2 regions of the Aeribacillus sp. FSL K6-1305 genome follow, and region 1 is predicted to be linked to the other one. Evidence: a T-box and tRNA genes for the amino acid it is inferred to sense, from the RefSeq annotation. Region 1 holds a T-box; the other holds one or more tRNA genes.
What was found. The T-box of region 1 lies ahead of NST97_RS07640 (valine--tRNA ligase). A T-box ahead of a tRNA ligase gene usually reads a tRNA of that ligase, here a tRNA-Val.

Region 1 (9,833 bases):
AACCAATCAACAAAGCGGAAAATATTGAAAAAGACAATGAACAGAAAAGTCTTAATGAATATTTCGAATTCGATACAGCCGAACGCGATCAAAATGAGCAAATCGAACATGATCGTGATGCTGTTCAAAAGGATGACAATGAAGAGACATCAGACATTGTTTTTATGATGCCATTAAAGAGAGAAGAAGAAACGGAAACGGATTACGATACATTCACTGTTGAAGCGAAGAAAAATCAAGTCAGTTTGGAAGAGAAAGGCCGCATAGAAGAAGAAAAGCCAGTGATCAATAAAATTTCCAATTATGTCGAAAAAGACGATGAAGAAAAAGAATCTGTAAGGAAAAATGATAACACCTTATATTTAACAAAATTGTTTACGAAAAATGAGGAAGAAGAATTTTCTAAATTAAGAATGTACATTGTCCAGCAGGGAGACTCGCTCGAAAATATTTGCGAACGCTACAACATTACGCTTCAGCAGCTCAATCGAGTAAATCAATTTCACCATGATAAAGAGATTAGTGAAGGAGACATTTTATATATCCCGGTTCTTGAAACACAACAAACGTAATTTTTGCAAGCGGCTTGAGAGGGATCCAACCACCTCAAGCTTTTCTTTATTTTCTTTAAAGGCGTGTGGGAAGATGAGCGATGATCTGAAAACGGCCATGAGGATTTTGCAGCATTATCCAATCAAACCGATTTATTTAGAGAAAAAAACAAAAAATGTCTTGAAAATTCATTGTGAAAAAAGAACATATGCTTTAAAACGAACAACGATTAAAAAGCAAAGAAACATTCTAAAATTATATTCAATTTTTCACGACTTTCCATCTTTAGGAATCGTGCCGATTTATAGGACAACGAACGGAAATGTGTTTGTTAATGACTCAACGAAATCGTTTTATTTAATGCCTTGGATGGAAGGTTCAATCGTTGATGAAAAAAATGCCTCAATCCTTTTTTACCACTTAGCGAAACTCCATAAAAAAACAAAACAGGAAATCAACATACCTCTAGTTCAGCTCGAAAATGAGTATCAACAGATTCAGAACAAGTGGAAGAGAAATTTCAACCTGCTGGAAGCATTTATGGAACAAATCGAAAAAAAATGGTATATGTCGCCTTTTGAATTGGCGGTCTTCAGCTATTATTTTGAAACGAGGCAAGCCATCTTATTTGCTGAAGCAAAGCTTGATGAGTGGTATAACGAAATAAAGCAATCCCCTCACATGCGAATTGCACTGAACAAAGTAAATGTCTCCTTATCTCATTTTCTGTTAGATCCAAAAGGGAAAATTTATTTTATTAATATGGAAGATGCAGCATTTGCTACTCCAATTTATGACCTTTTCTTAATGTTTATGAACCTCTCCGAAGCAGAACCAACCGTTAGTGATGAAAATGTGCAATATATATCAGAGTACGAAAAAGTGCTTCCTTTAACAAAAACTGAGAGATTGCTGTTGATAAGCTATTTATCTTATCCAGCCAAATTATTAAAGCTTGTCCGGCAATATCAAAAAAAGAAAAGCGAAAAGGGAGAATTAGAATATTGCAAACAGCTGTTAAGAGCATACTGGCAAATGAAAAATACCGGGTACATTGCTTTAAAATGGAATGAAAAACTAGAAAACGATTCATTGGCATCAGAATGAATGGGGGATCTGTCAGCTTCAACCCCGTTCCATATACAACGCGGCTGCTAGAAATAGTAAAATGGCTAATAAAATAATATCAAACATAGTTGGTAAAAGGATTGTTCGAATTCCCTGAAAAATCGTTAAAGGAACGATGAACTGTTCAAGAGTAGATCGGAATTGTTTAATAAACGATTGAATATAGTATGGTTTTATTTTTTTTCTCATGCTGATCACCTTCAACTTTGTTAATTTATATTATGAAATAAAGAACATTTTGTGATTTTTGTTTAAAGGTTAAGGAAGATGGGGAAAATATTGACGAAAAAAACAATTTTTTAGTACTATTAAATATAGAAATTTATATAGTTTGTGAAAATGTGTTGAAGGGGAGTAGTACAACGAACGACTCCTTCCAGAGAGGGAAATCGCAGGCTGGAAGATTTCCTAGGAGATCCCGTTGGAAAGTCGCCCTGGAGCAGCTTCCTTGAAAGCTTTTAGTAAAGGGAGCCGGCATTAGCCGTTACCTGAAAGAAGTGCACAGACGTATCTGTGAAAAAAGGTGGTACCGCGAAAACATCTCCTTTCGTCCTTTTAGGATGGAAGGAGTTTTTATATTTTAGAATGAAAATAAGGAGGTTTTCATAAATATGTCGAATTCAGAAATCACTCTTTCCCCAAAATACGATCCGAAAACGGTTGAAGAGGATCGGTATGCATTTTGGCTCGAGGGAAAATTTTTTGAAGCAAAAGATGATGAGGGGAAAACTCCTTTCACGATCGTTATTCCTCCGCCAAACGTCACCGGTAAGCTTCACCTTGGACATGCATGGGATACAACTCTTCAAGATATTATTACCCGAATGAAGCGAATGCAAGGGTACGATGTTTTGTGGCTGCCAGGGATGGATCATGCGGGAATCGCCACACAAGCCAAGGTGGAAGCAAAACTGCGCGAAGAAGGGAAAAGTCGGTATGATCTCGGGCGGGAAAAATTTGTAGAAGAAACATGGAAATGGAAGGAAGAATATGCAGACCATATTCGCAAACAATGGGCAAAATTAGGCCTAGGTCTTGACTACACAAGAGAGAGGTTCACCCTTGATGAAGGTCTTTCAAAAGCTGTAAGAGAGGTTTTTGTATCGCTTTATAAAAAAGGTCTTATTTACCGAGGAGAGTACATTATTAACTGGGATCCGGTGACAAAAACAGCCCTTTCCGATATCGAAGTCATTTATAAAGAAGTGAAAGGGGCACTTTATCATTTAAAATATCCGCTGGCTGATGGATCCGGATATATTGAAGTCGCGACCACTCGCCCGGAAACGATGCTTGGGGATACAGCAGTGGCAGTTCATCCTGATGATGATAGGTATAAGCATTTAATCGGAAAAACAGTGAAGCTGCCAATAACAGGACGGGAAATTCCGATCGTCGCAGATGAATATGTCGATATGGAATTCGGTTCAGGAGCAGTAAAAATAACTCCTGCACACGATCCGAACGACTTTGAAATCGGAAACCGCCACAATTTAGAAAGAATATTAGTCATGAATGAAGACGGGACAATGAATGAAAAAGCGGGAAAATATGAAGGAATGGATCGCTTTGAATGCCGGAAGCAGTTGGTGAAAGACCTGCAGGAGGAAGGAATTTTATTTAAAATTGAAGAGCATATCCATTCCGTAGGCCATAGTGAACGAAGCGGAGCAGTTATCGAGCCGTATTTATCAACTCAATGGTTTGTGAAAATGAAGCCTTTGGCCGAAGCTGCTTTGAACCTTCAGAAAACAGAAGGGAAAGTTCATTTTATTCCTGAACGATTTGAAAAAACGTATTTGCATTGGCTGGAAAACATTCGCGACTGGTGTATTTCCCGTCAGTTATGGTGGGGACATCGCATTCCAGCTTGGTATCATAAGGAAACAGGCGAAGTTTATGTTGATCATGAGCCGCCTAAAGATATTGAAAATTGGGAGCAGGATCCAGATGTGTTAGATACATGGTTCAGCTCTGCTTTATGGCCGTTTTCAACAATGGGCTGGCCTGATAAAGAGGCAAAAGATTATAAACGCTATTATCCGACAGATGTCCTTGTTACCGGGTATGACATTATTTTCTTTTGGGTTTCGCGGATGATTTTCCAAGGATTGGAGTTTACTGGGAAAAGACCGTTTAAAGATGTTTTGATTCATGGACTTGTGCGCGATTCAGAAGGAAGAAAAATGAGCAAATCATTAGGCAATGGCGTCGATCCGATGGATGTTATTGACAAATACGGTGCGGACTCTTTGCGCTACTTTTTAGCTACCGGCTCAAGCCCAGGACAGGATTTAAGATTTAGCTTTGAAAAAGTAGAAGCCGTGTGGAATTTTGCCAATAAAATATGGAACGCCTCCCGCTTTGTACTGATGAATTTGAACGGTTTAACATATGAAGAAATTGATTTAAACGGAAAAAAATCAGTGGTAGATAAATGGATTCTCACACGGTTAAATGAAACGATTGAGCTTGTCACAAGACTTGCGGAAAAATATGAATTTGGCGAAGCCGGTCGGGTGCTGTACAATTTTATTTGGGATGATTTTTGCGACTGGTATATTGAAATGGCAAAAATTCCGCTGTACGGAAATGATGAGGAAGCGAAAAAGACAACTCGTTCCGTTTTGGCATATGTGTTAGATCAAACATTGCGACTCCTTCATCCTTTTATGCCGTTTATAACAGAAGAAATTTGGCAGCACCTTCCTCATCAGGGAGAATCGATTACAATTGCTTCATGGCCGGTTGTACGTCAGGAGCTTTCTGATGAAAAAGCTGCAAACGAAATGAAGCTTCTAGTTGATGTGATTCGCTCAGTCCGTAATATTCGCGCTGAAGTGAACACACCGATGAAGAAGCAGGTGGATATGATCATTCATGCTCATAGTGAAGAAGTTAAAAACCAGTTGGAGAAAAACCGCAGCTATTTAGAGAGATTTTGCAATCCTAGCTCATTAACAATTGATACAAACATTGATGCTCCTGACAAGGCTATGACAGCTGTTGTGAGCGGGGCAGAAGTATTTCTTCCTCTTGAAGGACTCATTAATGTGGAAGAAGAAATCAAACGGCTTGAAAAAGAATTAGAGAAATGGAATAAAGAAGTCGAGCGCGTTCAGAAAAAGCTTGCCAATGAAGGATTTATTAAAAAAGCACCGAAAGAAGTCGTAGAAGAAGAGCGGGCAAAAGAAAAGGACTATTTAGAAAAACAGCAGGCGGTGTTAAAACGACTTCAGGAGCTGAAAGGCTAAAACAAATCCGGGTATGCCCCGGATTTTCTTCCATCAAAACGTTTATGATACATCCGGTCATTCAAATTCATTGAAAATGTTCGAGAGTTCAAGGAGGGGAATTTATATGTTTCAAACATATGAAGAAGCACTCAAGTGGATACATTCCCGCCTAACCTTTGGAATAAAGCCTGGTCTCCAGCGAATGGAATGGATGATGGAAAAGCTTGATCATCCGGAAAGAAGATGCCGCTTCATTCATGTAGCCGGAACAAACGGGAAAGGATCAACGATTGCTTTTATGCAAGAGGTGTTAAAAGCCGCTGAATATAAAGTAGGTGCTTTCACCTCGCCTTATTTGGAATCATTCAATGAACGAATTACGATAGATGGCAATCCCATTTCTGAAGAGGAAATATTGCAGCTATCCAATGTGATCAAACCGGTTGTTGACGAGCTTGAGAAAACGGAGCTTGGAGCACCGACAGAGTTTGAAGTCATTACTGCGATGATGTTTTATTATTTTGGTAAAATCAACGTGCCGGATGTTGTTTTATTAGAAACAGGACTCGGGGGAAAATGGGATTCTACGAATATTGCGAATCCTATTCTTTCAGTGATTACAATGATTGGACATGATCATTTAAACATCCTTGGCTCAACGATAGAAGAGATTGCAGAGCAAAAGGCAGGCATTATTAAAAACGGAGTTCCTGTCATTACAGCTGTGGAACAAAAGGAAGCCCTTGATGTCATTGAGCGTGTTGCAAAAGAAAAAAAAGCAAAGCATTATTGGCTCACTAGGGATTTTCACGCAGGAGATTTTGATGAATTTTTTGTACAAACCCCCTTTAAACGATATAACAGCCTTTCATTACAGATGAAAGGAAACCATCAAGCGATCAATGCTGCACTGAGTGTCATGACGCTTGATTATTTAAGAGTTTATTATTCGTTTATCATTGAGGAAGAGCATATACAGGAAGGACTGAAGCGCACTTTTTGGAAAGGGCGGTTTGAAGAAGTAAAGGAAAAACCGAGAGTCATTTTGGACGGAGCACATAATCCGGAAGGAATGGCAGCGTTGAAAGAAACTGTACAAAAGTTTTACCCTGATAAGAAAATCATCATGTTATTTTCGTGTGTGAAGGACAAGCAATATAAAGAAATGATCAAGCAGGCTGCACAAACGGCAAATCGAATCATTTTTACAACCTTTCATTTCCCGAAAGCAGCTGATGCGAAAGAATTATACGAGGCTTGCGACATGAAGGATAAAGAGTATGAAGACAATTGGGAGCTTGCCTATGAAAAGATTATCAACACAATGGATGACGAAACGGTTCTCATTATTACAGGTTCCCTTTATTTTATCGGTGAAGTGAGAAAACATATAAAACATAGCTCATGAGTACGAGGATGTCGAAAAATAACGACAACAATTATGAACGAGGCGACAAATGTCTCGTTCTTTTTTATTTTACATATGTTAGCATAAAAAAAAGTTTGTCCAGCAAAAAAGGGCGGTGATCATTTTGGACAAGCCATCATCGAAAATAACCATTAAAATCAACGGTCAGGAAAACAATTTTTCCAACGATACGAATGTTTCTGCTGAAACAAGTGAAACTGGCAAACAATTAAAAGTATCCAGCTGGGAGGAAAAGGTGAAGGCTGAAAAAGAAATGGCAGCATCAGAGGATAAGAACGAAGAGGAGACATCTTTTCCTTGGATTTTGCCGGATGATGAGGAGGATAAGAAAGAAAACCCGAAAATAGCCTTCTCAAAGAACCATAGCAGAACGCTGCCTCCTAAAATAAAAAATTATGTGATATCGATCATATTTGCTGTTATTCTTGGACTGAGTTTTGGGGTTTTAGCCCTGCAATTTATTTCAAACGATTCAATGCCTGTATCATCTGAATTGAGGGATGTGTCAAAGTCTCCTCACAGACAGAACGTTAGCAATGCTTCAGCGCCAAGCGGTGCGGAAAACATCGTTTTTGAAGTTTATATGGTACAAGCCGGAAAATTTACAAAAAAAGAAGGGGCGGAAACCGTCAGCGGGCAGATAAAGGCTAAAGGATTGCCTTCTGTTATCGTTTCACAAGGCGGCGATCATTACGTATTCATTGGGGCAGCGTTGGATAAAAAGACAGCAGAAGAGTTGAAAAACATGGCTGAATCACATCAAATTGAAACGTTTGTGAAAAAGATGAAATGGGAAGGAAAGGTGGAAAACGAAAAAACAAAAACGGTCGTTGAGGAGATGCTGAAGCTGTCTTCGTCTTTTGTGAATGGAACCGCCCCGGAACAAGAGAAAGTAGAGTCATTATTAAATGAGGCTGGTCAAATAAAAGACGATTCAATTTTGGCAGCAGTAAAAAAACTGCAAACAGAAAAATCGGCAAATGAACAGCTATGGAGCCTGCAGCAGTCGCTGCTAGATTTTTTTGAAAAACTTTCTTGATAACGGGAAAGCGTTTGCTCGAGCATTCGTTTTCTTTTTTTATTTTCACAAGCAGTTTTCCTTAGATAATGTAGTTTTTTCTGTAAATTGAATAAATGTTTTTATTAATGGCGATTAGATAATTCTTTTTTGAAAAATTGTTTGCAAAAGCCTTTTTTGATAACATACGGATAGTATTGGTTGAAAGGATGAAATAAAAATGGAACGCCTCATACTTGCATCAAGCTCTCCGCGAAGAAAAGAACTCCTCAAGCTGTTAGGAATACCATTTGCTGTGATTGAAAGCAATTTGGAAGAGAGGCTGGACGAAGAAGCTGAACCCGAAAAAGCCATTCAAAAACTTGCCTTTCAAAAAGCCTTTCATGTAGCCGAAAGGTATAAAGATGCATATGTCATCGGAGCAGATACGGCGGTGATCCTCGAAAATCGAATACTAGGAAAACCGAAAGACCGCCGTGACGCCTATTACATGTTAAAATCACTTTCTGGGAAAACACATACTGTTTTAACAGCAGTTTCGATTATTCATGGTGAAAAGCATACAACATTTTCTGAATCAACAAAAGTTACTTTTTGGCCGCTTTCAGACGATGAAATCCTGGAATACATTGAGACAAACGAACCGATGGACAAGGCGGGTGCTTATGGAATTCAACATTTCGGCTCATTGCTAGTGAAAAAAATTGATGGCGATTATTTTACAGTTGTCGGTCTTCCTGTTTCAAGACTGTACAGAGAATTAAAAAATTTTGGATTTCACTGGTAACAAACAAGGGGGAAAGATATGCTCGCTATTCGAGATTTTCCAGAAGAAGAAAGACCGAGGGAACGATTGATACACAACGGACCAAAAGGCCTTTCCAACCATGAACTGCTGGCAATTTTATTGAGAACAGGGACAAAGGGAGAATCAGTGCTTGAACTGGCGAATAAGCTTTTAAAAACATTCGGCGGTCTTAGAATGTTAAAAGAGGCGTCAGTTCAGGAAATTATGGGCATACCCGGCATTGGAAAAGCAAAAGCGGTGCAAATTATAGCAGCATTAGAGTTGGGAAAAAGAATTCATCAGCTCGCATACGAAGATCGGTATGTCATTCGTTCTCCGCAAGATGCCTCCAATTATGTCATGGAAGAAATGCGCTTTTTAAAACAAGAGCATTTCGTAGGTTTATATTTAAACACAAAAAACCAAGTGCTGCATAAGCAAACGATTTTCATTGGCAGTTTAAATACATCAATTGTTCACCCAAGAGAAGTCTTCAAGGAGGCATTGAAATGTTCAGCTGCATCTTTTATTTGTATCCATAATCATCCATCAGGAGATCCCTCCCCAAGCAAAGAGGATATTGAAGTCACGAGGCGCTTGTCCGAATGCGGAAAGCTGATCGGGATTGAACTTTTAGATCATATCATAATCGGAGAGCGTAAATACGTCAGTTTAAAAGAAAAGGGATATTTATAACGTTTTTTTAAAAGGTTCTATGTCAATTGTTGGGGTGCACTGGATATGAAGTGCACCTCTTTTTATGATGTGTGAAGATTAGATCTATGAAATTATTGATAAATGACTTCCAATTTTTTAAGCTTAAAAATGACATTCGCAGTTTTATGAATTTTTATCTTTGAATATCTATTGCTGATGGAGAATGGCTTGATATATAATCAATAGCATCCCTTTACTTTATTGGAAAACTTTCATATATAAGGTTCTATTTTATATTACTCATATGATGCTCCTGTCTTTTATAATGAATTGTAAGGAAGCATGTTTTCATTTAAGATTACAGACTTCTGAAGTTAAGATCCTCGTCGCACTGCTGCCTATGTGATTGTGCACTTGAATTTGTATTGATGTTCTTTTTTTGGCAACTGCATCAGACCAGCTAACTTATTATTGAAAAATAACAATTCATTTTACTCTAGTCATTCTACCTCAGTTCCAGCAACAAAGTTTTATGAAAACCACTTATATGTATAATCATTACATTTCACCCAAAATTTTGTCATTGCGAAAAAGGAGTTATTTTTACACACTTTATATGGTTAAAAAACTTATTTTCCCGAGTTATAAATGGGTGAAAAAGTATGCCTTCATTTAAAATCAATCCTAACACGTATTACAGTTAATAGCTTTGGATTCTGAACTGCTAGCGCTTTTTCGGACAGATTTTTGCGCTTCTAGACACGTAATGCGAACAACCACCGTCTTGCTGAATTTGCAGGGGGACAGATGGGAGACAGCACAACGGTATATAACATACTGACCAGTCTCGCAAAGTACGATAAAAAGCTGCTTGAAGCGGGGCAGTGACGTTATTACAACGCATAAGTGCATGATAAAAGGAATTTCAAAAAACATTTGCACGGCCTCGCGGGCTCCAAATGATGTCCGCATTACAAAGGGTTTGCGACATAAGAAGAGCCAAAGTTGGAGAAAAAGCTCATATTT
Region 2 (9,630 bases), on a different contig from region 1:
GCGGCTGGATCACCTCCTTTCTAAGGATATATACATTGAAATAGGGTGCGCTTTTCCGTTTTGTTTAGTTTTGAAGGATCATATCCTTCTTGATTGTTCTTTGAAAACTGGATAACGGAAAGACATTCACGAATAGATCGCTCATGTTAGGAAGAAACGGTTAAGTTAGAAAGGGCGCACGGTGGATGCCTTGGCACTAGGAGCCGATGAAGGACGGGACAAACACCGAAATGCTTCGGGGAGCTGTAAGTAAGCGTCGATCCGGAGATGTCCGAATGGGGGAACCCACTGTCCGTAATGGGGCAGTATCCATACCTGAATCCATAGGGTATGGAGGGCAACCCGGGGAACTGAAACATCTAAGTACCCGGAGGAAGAGAAAGCAACAGCGATTCCCTGAGTAGCGGCGAGCGAAACGGGAACAGCCCAAACCAAGAGGCGTGCCTCTTGGGGTTGTAGGACACTCGATTAAGGAGTGACAAAGGAACGGGGTAGACGAAGAGGTCTGGAAAGGCCCGTCAGAGAAGGTAACAACCCTGTAGTCGAAACTCCGTTCCCTCCCGAGTGGATCCTGAGTACGGCGGGACACGTGAAATCCCGTCGGAAGCAGGGAGGACCATCTCCCAAGGCTAAATACTCCCTAGTGACCGATAGTGAACCAGTACCGTGAGGGAAAGGTGAAAAGCACCCCGGGAGGGGAGTGAAAGAGAACCTGAAACCGTGTGCCTACAAGTAGTCAGAGCCCATTAACGGGTGATGGCGTGCCTTTTGTAGAATGAACCGGCGAGTTGCGATTTCGTGCAAGGTTAAGCCGAAAGGCGGAGCCGCAGCGAAAGCGAGTCTGAAGAGGGCGAAATAGTACGAGGTCGCAGACCCGAAACCAGGTGATCTACCCATGTCCAGGGTGAAGGCAAGGTAACACTTGCTGGAGGCCCGAACCCACGCACGTTGAAAAGTGCGGGGATGAGGTGTGGGTAGGGGTGAAATGCCAATCGAACTTGGAGATAGCTGGTTCTCTCCGAAATAGCTTTAGGGCTAGCCTCAAGGGAAGAGTCTTGGAGGTAGAGCACTGATTGGACGAGGGGCCCCCATCGGGTTACCGAATTCAGTCAAACTCCGAATGCCAATGACTTATCCTTGGGAGTCAGACTGCGAGTGATAAGATCCGTGGTCAAAAGGGAAACAGCCCAGACCGCCAGCTAAGGTCCCAAAGTATACGTTAAGTGGAAAAGGATGTGGAGCTGCTTAGACAACCAGGATGTTGGCTTAGAAGCAGCCACCATTTAAAGAGTGCGTAATAGCTCACTGGTCGAGTGGCTCTGCGCCGAAAATGTACCGGGGCTAAACGTATCACCGAAGCTGCGGGTTGACACCGTTGGTGTCAGCGGTAGGAGAGCGTTCTAAGGGCATCGAAGCCGGACCGGAAGGACCGGTGGAGCGCTTAGAAGTGAGAATGCCGGTATGAGTAGCGAAAGAGGGGTGAGAATCCCCTCCGCCGAAAGCCTAAGGTTTCCTGAGGAAGGCTCGTCCGCTCAGGGTTAGTCGGGACCTAAGCCGAGGCCGAAAGGCGTAGGTGATGGACAACAGGTTGATATTCCTGTACCACCTCCTCACCGTTTGAGCAATGGGGGGACGCAGGAGGATAGGGCAAGCGCGCGGCTGGATGTGCGCGTCCAAGCAGTTAGGCTGGCAAGCAGGCAAATCCGCTTGCCGTGTGCTTGAGCTGTGATGGCGAGGGAAAGGAAGTACCGAAGTTCCCGATTCCACACTGCCAAGAAAAGCCTCTAGCGAGGTGAGAGGTGCCCGTACCGCAAACCGACACAGGTAGGCGAGGAGAGAATCCTAAGGTGAGCGAGAGAACTCTCGTTAAGGAACTCGGCAAAATGACCCCGTAACTTCGGGAGAAGGGGTGCTCATCAAGGTGATAAGCCATGATGAGCCGCAGTGAAAAGGCCCAGGCGACTGTTTAGCAAAAACACAGGTCTCTGCGAAACCGTAAGGTGAAGTATAGGGGCTGACGCCTGCCCGGTGCTGGAAGGTTAAGGGGAGCGCTTAGCGAAAAGCGAAGGTGCGAACCGAAGCCCCAGTAAACGGCGGCCGTAACTATAACGGTCCTAAGGTAGCGAAATTCCTTGTCGGGTAAGTTCCGACCCGCACGAAAGGCGTAACGATCTGGGCACTGTCTCAACGAGAGACTCGGTGAAATTATAGTACCTGTGAAGATGCAGGTTACCCGCGACAGGACGGAAAGACCCCGTGGAGCTTTACTGCAGCCTGATATTGAATGTGGGTACAGCTTGTACAGGATAGGTAGGAGCCAGAGACGCGTGAGCGCCAGCTTGCGCTGAGGCGACGGTGGGATACTACCCTGGCTGTACTGACATTCTAACCCGCGCCCCTGATCGGGGCGGGAGACAGTGTCAGGTGGGCAGTTTGACTGGGGCGGTCGCCTCCTAAAAGGTAACGGAGGCGCCCAAAGGTTCCCTCAGAATGGTTGGAAATCATTCGGAGAGTGCAAAGGCAGAAGGGAGCTTGACTGCGAGACCTACAAGTCGAGCAGGGACGAAAGTCGGGCTTAGTGATCCGGTGGTTCCGCATGGAAGGGCCATCGCTCAACGGATAAAAGCTACCCCGGGGATAACAGGCTGATCTCCCCCAAGAGTCCACATCGACGGGGAGGTTTGGCACCTCGATGTCGGCTCATCGCATCCTGGGGCTGTAGTCGGTCCCAAGGGTTGGGCTGTTCGCCCATTAAAGCGGTACGCGAGCTGGGTTCAGAACGTCGTGAGACAGTTCGGTCCCTATCCGTCGCGGGCGCAGGAAATTTGAGAGGAGCTGTCCTTAGTACGAGAGGACCGGGATGGACGCACCGCTGGTGTACCAGTTGTCCCGCCAGGGGCACCGCTGGGTAGCTATGTGCGGAAGGGATAAGCGCTGAAAGCATCTAAGCGTGAAGCCCCCCTCAAGATGAGATTTCCCATCGCGAAAAGCGAGTAAGATCCCTTGAAGATGACGAGGTAGATAGGTCCGAGGTGGAAGCGTGGTGACACGTGGAGCTGACGGATACTAATCGATCGAGGACTTAACCAAGTAAGAGCATCTATTCGTGAAGGAACCGTTATCTAGTTTTGAAAGAATTATGGACTTTTATTTACTTTGCATATGTCCTCTGGTGATTTTTGAATTGGAGGATTAGCTCAGCTGGGAGAGCACTTGCCTTACAAGCAAGGGGTCGGCGGTTCGATCCCGTCATCCTCCACCATACAGTATATCGATTCAGCTCAATTGGCAAAGCACGGTCGAGATATCGTCTTTCATGCTGCTTCATCGTACCAATTGAACTTTTCCTTGGACAAGATTTCTAAGATTGGAACGACGATCAAACGACGATCAAATGAAGCAAGACTGATTATTGATTGTTGTATTCATCATGCCGGTGTAGCTCAATTGGCAGAGCAACTGAATCGTAATCAGTAGGTTGGGGGTTCGATTCCTCTCGCCGGCATCATTAAAGGTGTTGCATATTGAGCAGGAGCTTTTAGATTAGTCGTCAGAGCAACGAGCAATGCTTCGACGAACAATCAGAGAGTTGTCCCGACGCATCCAACATCCTCGAAAAGACTGGCAGAGGAAGGGACATCTGACAAATGAAAAATGGATTAGGAGAAAAAATTTTTTATGAGCCATTAGCTCAGTCGGTAGAGCATCTGACTTTTAATCAGAGGGTCGGAGGTTCGAATCCTCCATGGCTCACCATTTTGACGCGGGTGTGGCGGAATTGGCAGACGCACTAGACTTAGGATCTAGCGCCTTACGGCGTGGGGGTTCAAGTCCCTCCACCCGCATAATACGCGGAAGTAGTTCAGTGGTAGAACACCACCTTGCCAAGGTGGGGGTCGCGGGTTCGAATCCCGTCTTCCGCTTTTCTCTGCCGGGGTGGCGGAATTGGCAGACGCACAGGACTTAAAATCCTGCGGTAGGTGACTACCGTACCGGTTCAAGTCCGGTCCTCGGCACCATATTTGCGCCCGTAGCTCAATTGGATAGAGCGTTTGACTACGGATCAAAAGGTTAGGGGTTCGACTCCTCTCGGGCGCGCCATATCGGGAAGTAGCTCAGCTTGGTAGAGCACATGGTTTGGGACCATGGGGTCGCAGGTTCGAATCCTGTCTTCCCGATCAGGGAATTTAAAGGGGCCTTAGCTCAGCTGGGAGAGCGCCTGCTTTGCACGCAGGAGGTCAGCGGTTCGATCCCGCTAGGCTCCATATTTAATTTGGCGGTGTAGCTCAGCTGGCTAGAGCGTACGGTTCATACCCGTGAGGTCGGGGGTTCGATCCCCTCCACCGCCATTTTTCGGACCTTTAGCTCAGCTGGTCAGAGCAGACGGCTCATAACCGTCCGGTCGCAGGTTCGAATCCTGCAAGGTCCACCATCTTTATTATATGGAGGAGTACCCAAGTCTGGCTGAAGGGGTCGGTCTTGAAAACCGAGAGGCGGGTCAAACCGCGCGGGGGTTCGAATCCCTCCTCCTCCGTCATTATTATCGCGGGGTGGAGCAGTCCGGTAGCTCGTCGGGCTCATAACCCGAAGGTCGCAGGTTCAAATCCTGCCCCCGCAACCAATGGTCCCGTAGTGTAGCGGTTAACATGCCTGCCTGTCACGCAGGAGATCGCGGGTTCGATTCCCGTCGGGACCGCCATTAATTATTGATTCAACAGCTGTAGGAGGAATTTTTCAAGTACAGCAGGTTGTGTCAATGAATTCTTTCTTTAATGATGGATTGTACATAACTTTTTATCGGAGTTTTACGGCTCGGTAGCTCAGTCGGTAGAGCAAAGGACTGAAAATCCTTGTGTCGGCGGTTCGATTCCGTCCCGAGCCATTGTTTTATTAATTGCGGCGACTGTGGCGAAGTGGTTAACGCACCAGATTGTGGCTCTGGCATTCGTGGGTTCGATTCCCATCAGTCGCCCCATTTGCCTATAGTAGAGATAGATAATATGGCATTGAAAATAAGTATTTATTTCTATTATCAGCTTATTATGCGGGTGTAGTTTAGTGGTAAAACCTCAGCCACGAGCGACACTTCAATGAATAATCTGCGAGTTACCTCGACGCATTTACATCCTCGAACAATGCTGGAAGAGGAAGAGGCATGGAAAATGCGTGTTTATCATTTAAATAGAAAAATAAATATTTTCGTGCGGGTGTAGTTTAGTGGTAAAACCTCAGCCACGAGCGACACTTCAATGAATAATCTGCGAGTTGCCTCGACGCATTTACATCCTCGAACAGTGCTGGAAGAGGAAGAGGCATGGAAAATGCGTGTTTATCATTTAAATAGAAAAATAAATATTTTCGCGCGGGTGTAGTTTAGTGGTAAAACCTCAGCCTTCCAAGCTGATGTCGTGGGTTCGATTCCCATCACCCGCTTAATATGGGCTTGTAGCTCAGCTGGTTAGAGCGCACGCCTGATAAGCGTGAGGTCGGTGGTTCAAGTCCACTCAGGCCCATTGCTATTTTTTTAGCAGCCTAGTTGGGCAATTGACATTGCTGCAATTGTCAGTCAAAAGCTGTTCTATTTGGCAAAATGCCTTAAATTTTTTTTATATTCCGCAGTAGCTCAGTGGTAGAGCATTCGGCTGTTAACCGAACGGTCGCAGGTTCGAATCCTGCCTGCGGAGTCATTTCGAAATCAAAAAAAGCGTTGCAGTTTGCAACGCTTTTTTTTGTCTTCTTGTAATTTTAATCATTTTTCGTATATGGTTCTTTTTCTGTTAATGGAAGATCTCCCCATAAAACTGTTAAATCCTCTTCATCAAGCATTTTTTCATATTGTTTATGTTCATGTGACGGATAGACGTTTACGTTTTTTCCCTCAATATCTGTATAAATGAAGTTTTCAATATCTTCAATATATCCAATTTCATCATCGGAATTATACATATCTCCGTACGATAACGGTGGAGTTCTTACATCTTGCGGTGTTTCTGACGTTCCGTATTCGATAACATCTTGAAAATAATCATACGGTTCAGTAACAGCGGTATTTTCATGGTCGATTTGAGAGGATCCGTGAAAAGTCGCATCAAGTATTTCTTCCTCTACAGGTCTTTCATGAGAAATCGTTTGAACTAGAGTATGTTCTTTGCATGTTTTGGCTGTCGGTATGGCTTTGAGACGGTCTTCATCAATTTTTTTTCCGCAGACGGAACAAGTACCGTAAGTGCCCTCATGAATTCTTTCTAATGCTTCAACGATCTCTTCATATTCTTTTTCTAAATGTTTATTTAATGCTAAATCTTTTTCTCTTTCATACAGTTCGGTCGCATCGTCTCCGGGGTGATTGTCGTAGCTGGAAAGCTCTCCAGTTGATTCATGGTCCAGCCCTTTTTCCAATTGAAAATGATCGTTATTATCCCAACGTTTTTCAATCTCATTTTTCATGAATATTAATTGCTTTTGAAATTCCTTTAATTTTTTTTCGTCCATGTCCATATGAAAGACACCTTCTTTTTTAGAATCTAAAGCTATTTTGGACGAAAAGGAATAAATTATAACTTTAAAATCATGAAAAAAATTCACCTTTGCAGCCATAAATTTCATCATCATTTTAAAACATGTCAGGAAAGGATTGCTGCTTCCACGCCTTTTTTAACGCTATGCTTTGAAGCTGATGGCACTTGAAAGGCTACCACAACATCATTCGGCTGAGAAACAGGCTGGCTATCCGATAAAGAGGCTGTGACCTATCGAGATGTTTTTTCAGGACAAAATATTTGCTCAGCATATTGAAATTGCGAGTGGATGATACAGAACAAATTTCACAGTAAAGCTTAATAAAAAAACACGATAGTAAACATACTATCGTGTTACTGAGATATGATGGTGCTTATGAGCAAACCTGCAGCAAGCAAAAAGCCTAATAAAGTGTTTGTTTGCGATGTTGCTTTCATGGCCGGCATCATTTCAATAGGCTTTGTTTTGCCGACAAATCGCTTCACCGCCTGAATAGCTTTTGGAATGCTAAGAAAAGCTAGAATAGACCACCATGTGGAATAATCAAAAATGATCATAATAAAAATGAGACAGTAAGAAACAATAAACATAATTGCTAAAAATCGAATTGCATTCTGGCGGCCAAGCAAAATTGCTAATGTTTTTCTTCCGTTTTCCTTATCGCCGTCTAAGTCTCTTATGTTATTCGCAAGCATGATGGCGCCGATCGTGATCGCAATCGGGATCGAATGAATGAAAGCTGTTGAAGTTAGATAACCTGTCTGAATAAAAAAGGAAATAAGGATAATAACGACTCCCATAAATAAACCTGAAGCTAGCTCGCCAAACGGCGTGTAAGCGATTGGATATGGACCTCCAGTATATAAGTATCCTACTGCCATACAAATTGAACCGACTAATGCCAACCACCAGCTTGACTGGAGACAAATGTAAATTCCCAATAGGATAGAGACAACAATACATGTGATTGCTAAATTTAAAACGGTTTGGGGCTTGAAGCCATTTCGGACAATTGCTCCTCCAATTCCGACAGATTCTTCTGTATCAAGACCTCGTTTATAATCGAAATATTCATTAAATAAGTTTGTGGCTGTTTGAATTAACAACGAGGCAGTAAGCATTGTAAGAAAAAGTCCAATATGAATGGGTCCTACTTGCAGTGCCAAAAGAGTTCCGACAATCACGGGGACAAATGCTGCAGTTAATGTATGGGGTCTTAAAAGCATCCACCAAGCCCGAAACCCTCGTTCAGCTTTTATAATGGGTACATTATGTGACTCCGTTTTAGGATGCATAATATGTTCTCTCCTTTATTTCATTCTGAAAACGAAAGCTATTCCCCACAACCTAGTCTAGAAAAATGTCGAAAGAGTGTCAATTGTTTTTCATTGGAATAAATGCTCAAGCCCCATCAAAGAGCTGAGCAGTTTGTTTGCTTGTTGTTTTGCATTGCGTCATTCTATAATATAGTTGACATAAATTTTGAACAGGTGTATCTTAATATAAGCTATTTTTCGGTTATGGAGGGATCATCTTTGGTTTCAATTCCATGTTCAGATACATTGAGGGATAAAGTTGCGAATGCTGTCAATCATGCCAAAAAATATTCCCATCCAATCATTTTAAGTTATGTATTTGAAATCAAGGAGAAAGATCCGCTCCAGATTTTCTCAAGCTTTCAATCGGCTTATGCAGGGAAAAGATTTTATTGGGCGACACCTGATCGTACATTTATCCTTTGTGGAATTGGTGTTGAGCTCGAATTGACGTCAGACAAAAAATTTTCCAACCGTTTTTTTGACATTTATTCAAAGTGGAAAGATTGGAAAGAGCATATACAAATTGAAGGCGCCCATCCGATTGGAACGGGTCCGCTTCTTTTTGGGGGTTTTTCTTTTGACCCTTTAAAAAATGCGAATTCTTCAAAATGGAAACCGTTTCATGAAGCACGATTCACTTTACCTTCTTTCATGATTACAAAAATTGGCCGTCACACACTTGCTACTATAAACAGGTTAATTCAATCAACTGATGATATAAATGAAATTATAAATCATTTCAATACATATGAATACACCTTAAAGAAAAAAAATGAAGACACAAATTCTTTTTTGAATTTTACCATCAAAAAAGAAAGTTTGTTTTATAAAAAAGAGTGGATGGCAGCTGTTGAAAAAGCAACAGAACAAATAAAACAAAACCGTTTTGAGAAAGTCGTATTGGCAAGGGAAATGCTGCTGGAGTTTGAGGGATCGATTGATATCCATTATGTTTTATCAATGTTAAATGAACATCAGCCTAATTGTTATTTATTTGTTGTTGAAAATGAAGGAAAAACGTTCGTTGGTGCAACTCCTGAGCGGCTTGTAAGCAAGAGAGACCAAAAGGTCCAGTCTGCATGTGTAGCAGGATCAATTAAAAGAGGAAAAACAGTGGAGGCAGACGAAGAATACGCTCAGATGCTGCTTTCAGATACAAAAAACATTCATGAACATCAAATTGTTGTCAAAGCGATCGAAAAAGTGTTCCGTGAATATTGCCAAGAAGTGCAACTACAAAACAATCCAACGATTTTAAAAACGCCGAATATTCAACATTTGTATACACCTGTTGAAGGAACCGTAAAAAAAGGTTTTACGTTGATTGATTTTGTAGAAAAATTGCATCCGACCCCTGCGCTTGGCGGCTATCCGAAAGATGCTGCTCTAGCATTTATTCGCAATGAAGAACCTTTAGAGAGAGGCTGGTATGCTGCTCCGGTTGGATGGATGGATGATCAGGACAACGGAGAATTTGTCGTTGCGATCCGTTCAGGTCTGCTGGATGAGCAAAAAGCTTATTTGTATGCAGGATGCGGGATTGTTGGAGATTCGAAGCCGGAAGAGGAATACAGGGAGACAGAAATCAAATTTGGACCTATGCAGCATGCATTAGGGGGAAAACTGAATGAAAAATAAAAATCTATCTGACTATGTCATTGCATTTGTAAATGGATTAATTACAAAAGGTATTTCTGAAGTTGTGATTAGCCCAGGTTCACGATCTACCCCGCTTGCGATCACATTTGCAGAGCATCCGAAAATACATACTTATATTAATATTGATGAACGA

Region 2: it has a tRNA-Val gene. The T-box ahead of NST97_RS07640 (valine--tRNA ligase) is inferred to sense a tRNA for this amino acid. The anticodon was not compared.

What each region holds. Positions count from the first base shown of each region.
Region 1 is NZ_JBBOQV010000001.1:1,576,337-1,586,169, reverse strand. It holds gene spoVID (stage VI sporulation protein D) at 1-572, shown strand, start outside; gene ysxE (spore coat protein YsxE) at 646-1,659, shown strand; gene NST97_RS07645 (hypothetical protein) at 1,678-1,869, opposite strand; T-box leader at 2,016-2,238, shown strand; gene NST97_RS07640 (valine--tRNA ligase) at 2,292-4,934, shown strand; gene NST97_RS07635 (bifunctional folylpolyglutamate synthase/dihydrofolate synthase) at 5,041-6,324, shown strand; gene NST97_RS07630 (SPOR domain-containing protein) at 6,449-7,384, shown strand; gene NST97_RS07625 (Maf family protein) at 7,584-8,150, shown strand; gene radC (RadC family protein) at 8,169-8,846, shown strand.
Region 2 is NZ_JBBOQV010000002.1:1,587,985-1,597,614, forward strand. It holds rRNA gene NST97_RS17500 (16S ribosomal RNA) at 1-20, shown strand, start outside; rRNA gene NST97_RS17505 (23S ribosomal RNA) at 159-3,090, shown strand; tRNA gene NST97_RS17510 (tRNA-Val) at 3,187-3,262, shown strand; tRNA gene NST97_RS17515 (tRNA-Thr) at 3,433-3,505, shown strand; tRNA gene NST97_RS17520 (tRNA-Lys) at 3,681-3,756, shown strand; tRNA gene NST97_RS17525 (tRNA-Leu) at 3,764-3,845, shown strand; tRNA gene NST97_RS17530 (tRNA-Gly) at 3,852-3,923, shown strand; tRNA gene NST97_RS17535 (tRNA-Leu) at 3,931-4,019, shown strand; tRNA gene NST97_RS17540 (tRNA-Arg) at 4,025-4,101, shown strand; tRNA gene NST97_RS17545 (tRNA-Pro) at 4,105-4,178, shown strand; tRNA gene NST97_RS17550 (tRNA-Ala) at 4,193-4,265, shown strand; tRNA gene NST97_RS17555 (tRNA-Met) at 4,276-4,349, shown strand; tRNA gene NST97_RS17560 (tRNA-Ile) at 4,356-4,432, shown strand; tRNA gene NST97_RS17565 (tRNA-Ser) at 4,445-4,534, shown strand; tRNA gene NST97_RS17570 (tRNA-Met) at 4,545-4,621, shown strand; tRNA gene NST97_RS17575 (tRNA-Asp) at 4,624-4,699, shown strand; tRNA gene NST97_RS17580 (tRNA-Phe) at 4,810-4,882, shown strand; tRNA gene NST97_RS17585 (tRNA-His) at 4,900-4,975, shown strand; tRNA gene NST97_RS17590 (tRNA-Gly) at 5,363-5,433, shown strand; tRNA gene NST97_RS17595 (tRNA-Ile) at 5,440-5,513, shown strand; tRNA gene NST97_RS17600 (tRNA-Asn) at 5,613-5,684, shown strand; gene NST97_RS17605 (TraR/DksA C4-type zinc finger protein) at 5,746-6,498, opposite strand; gene NST97_RS17610 (1,4-dihydroxy-2-naphthoate polyprenyltransferase) at 6,873-7,814, opposite strand; gene NST97_RS17615 (isochorismate synthase) at 8,055-9,476, shown strand; gene menD (2-succinyl-5-enolpyruvyl-6-hydroxy-3-cyclohexene-1-carboxylic-acid synthase) at 9,466-9,630, shown strand, end outside.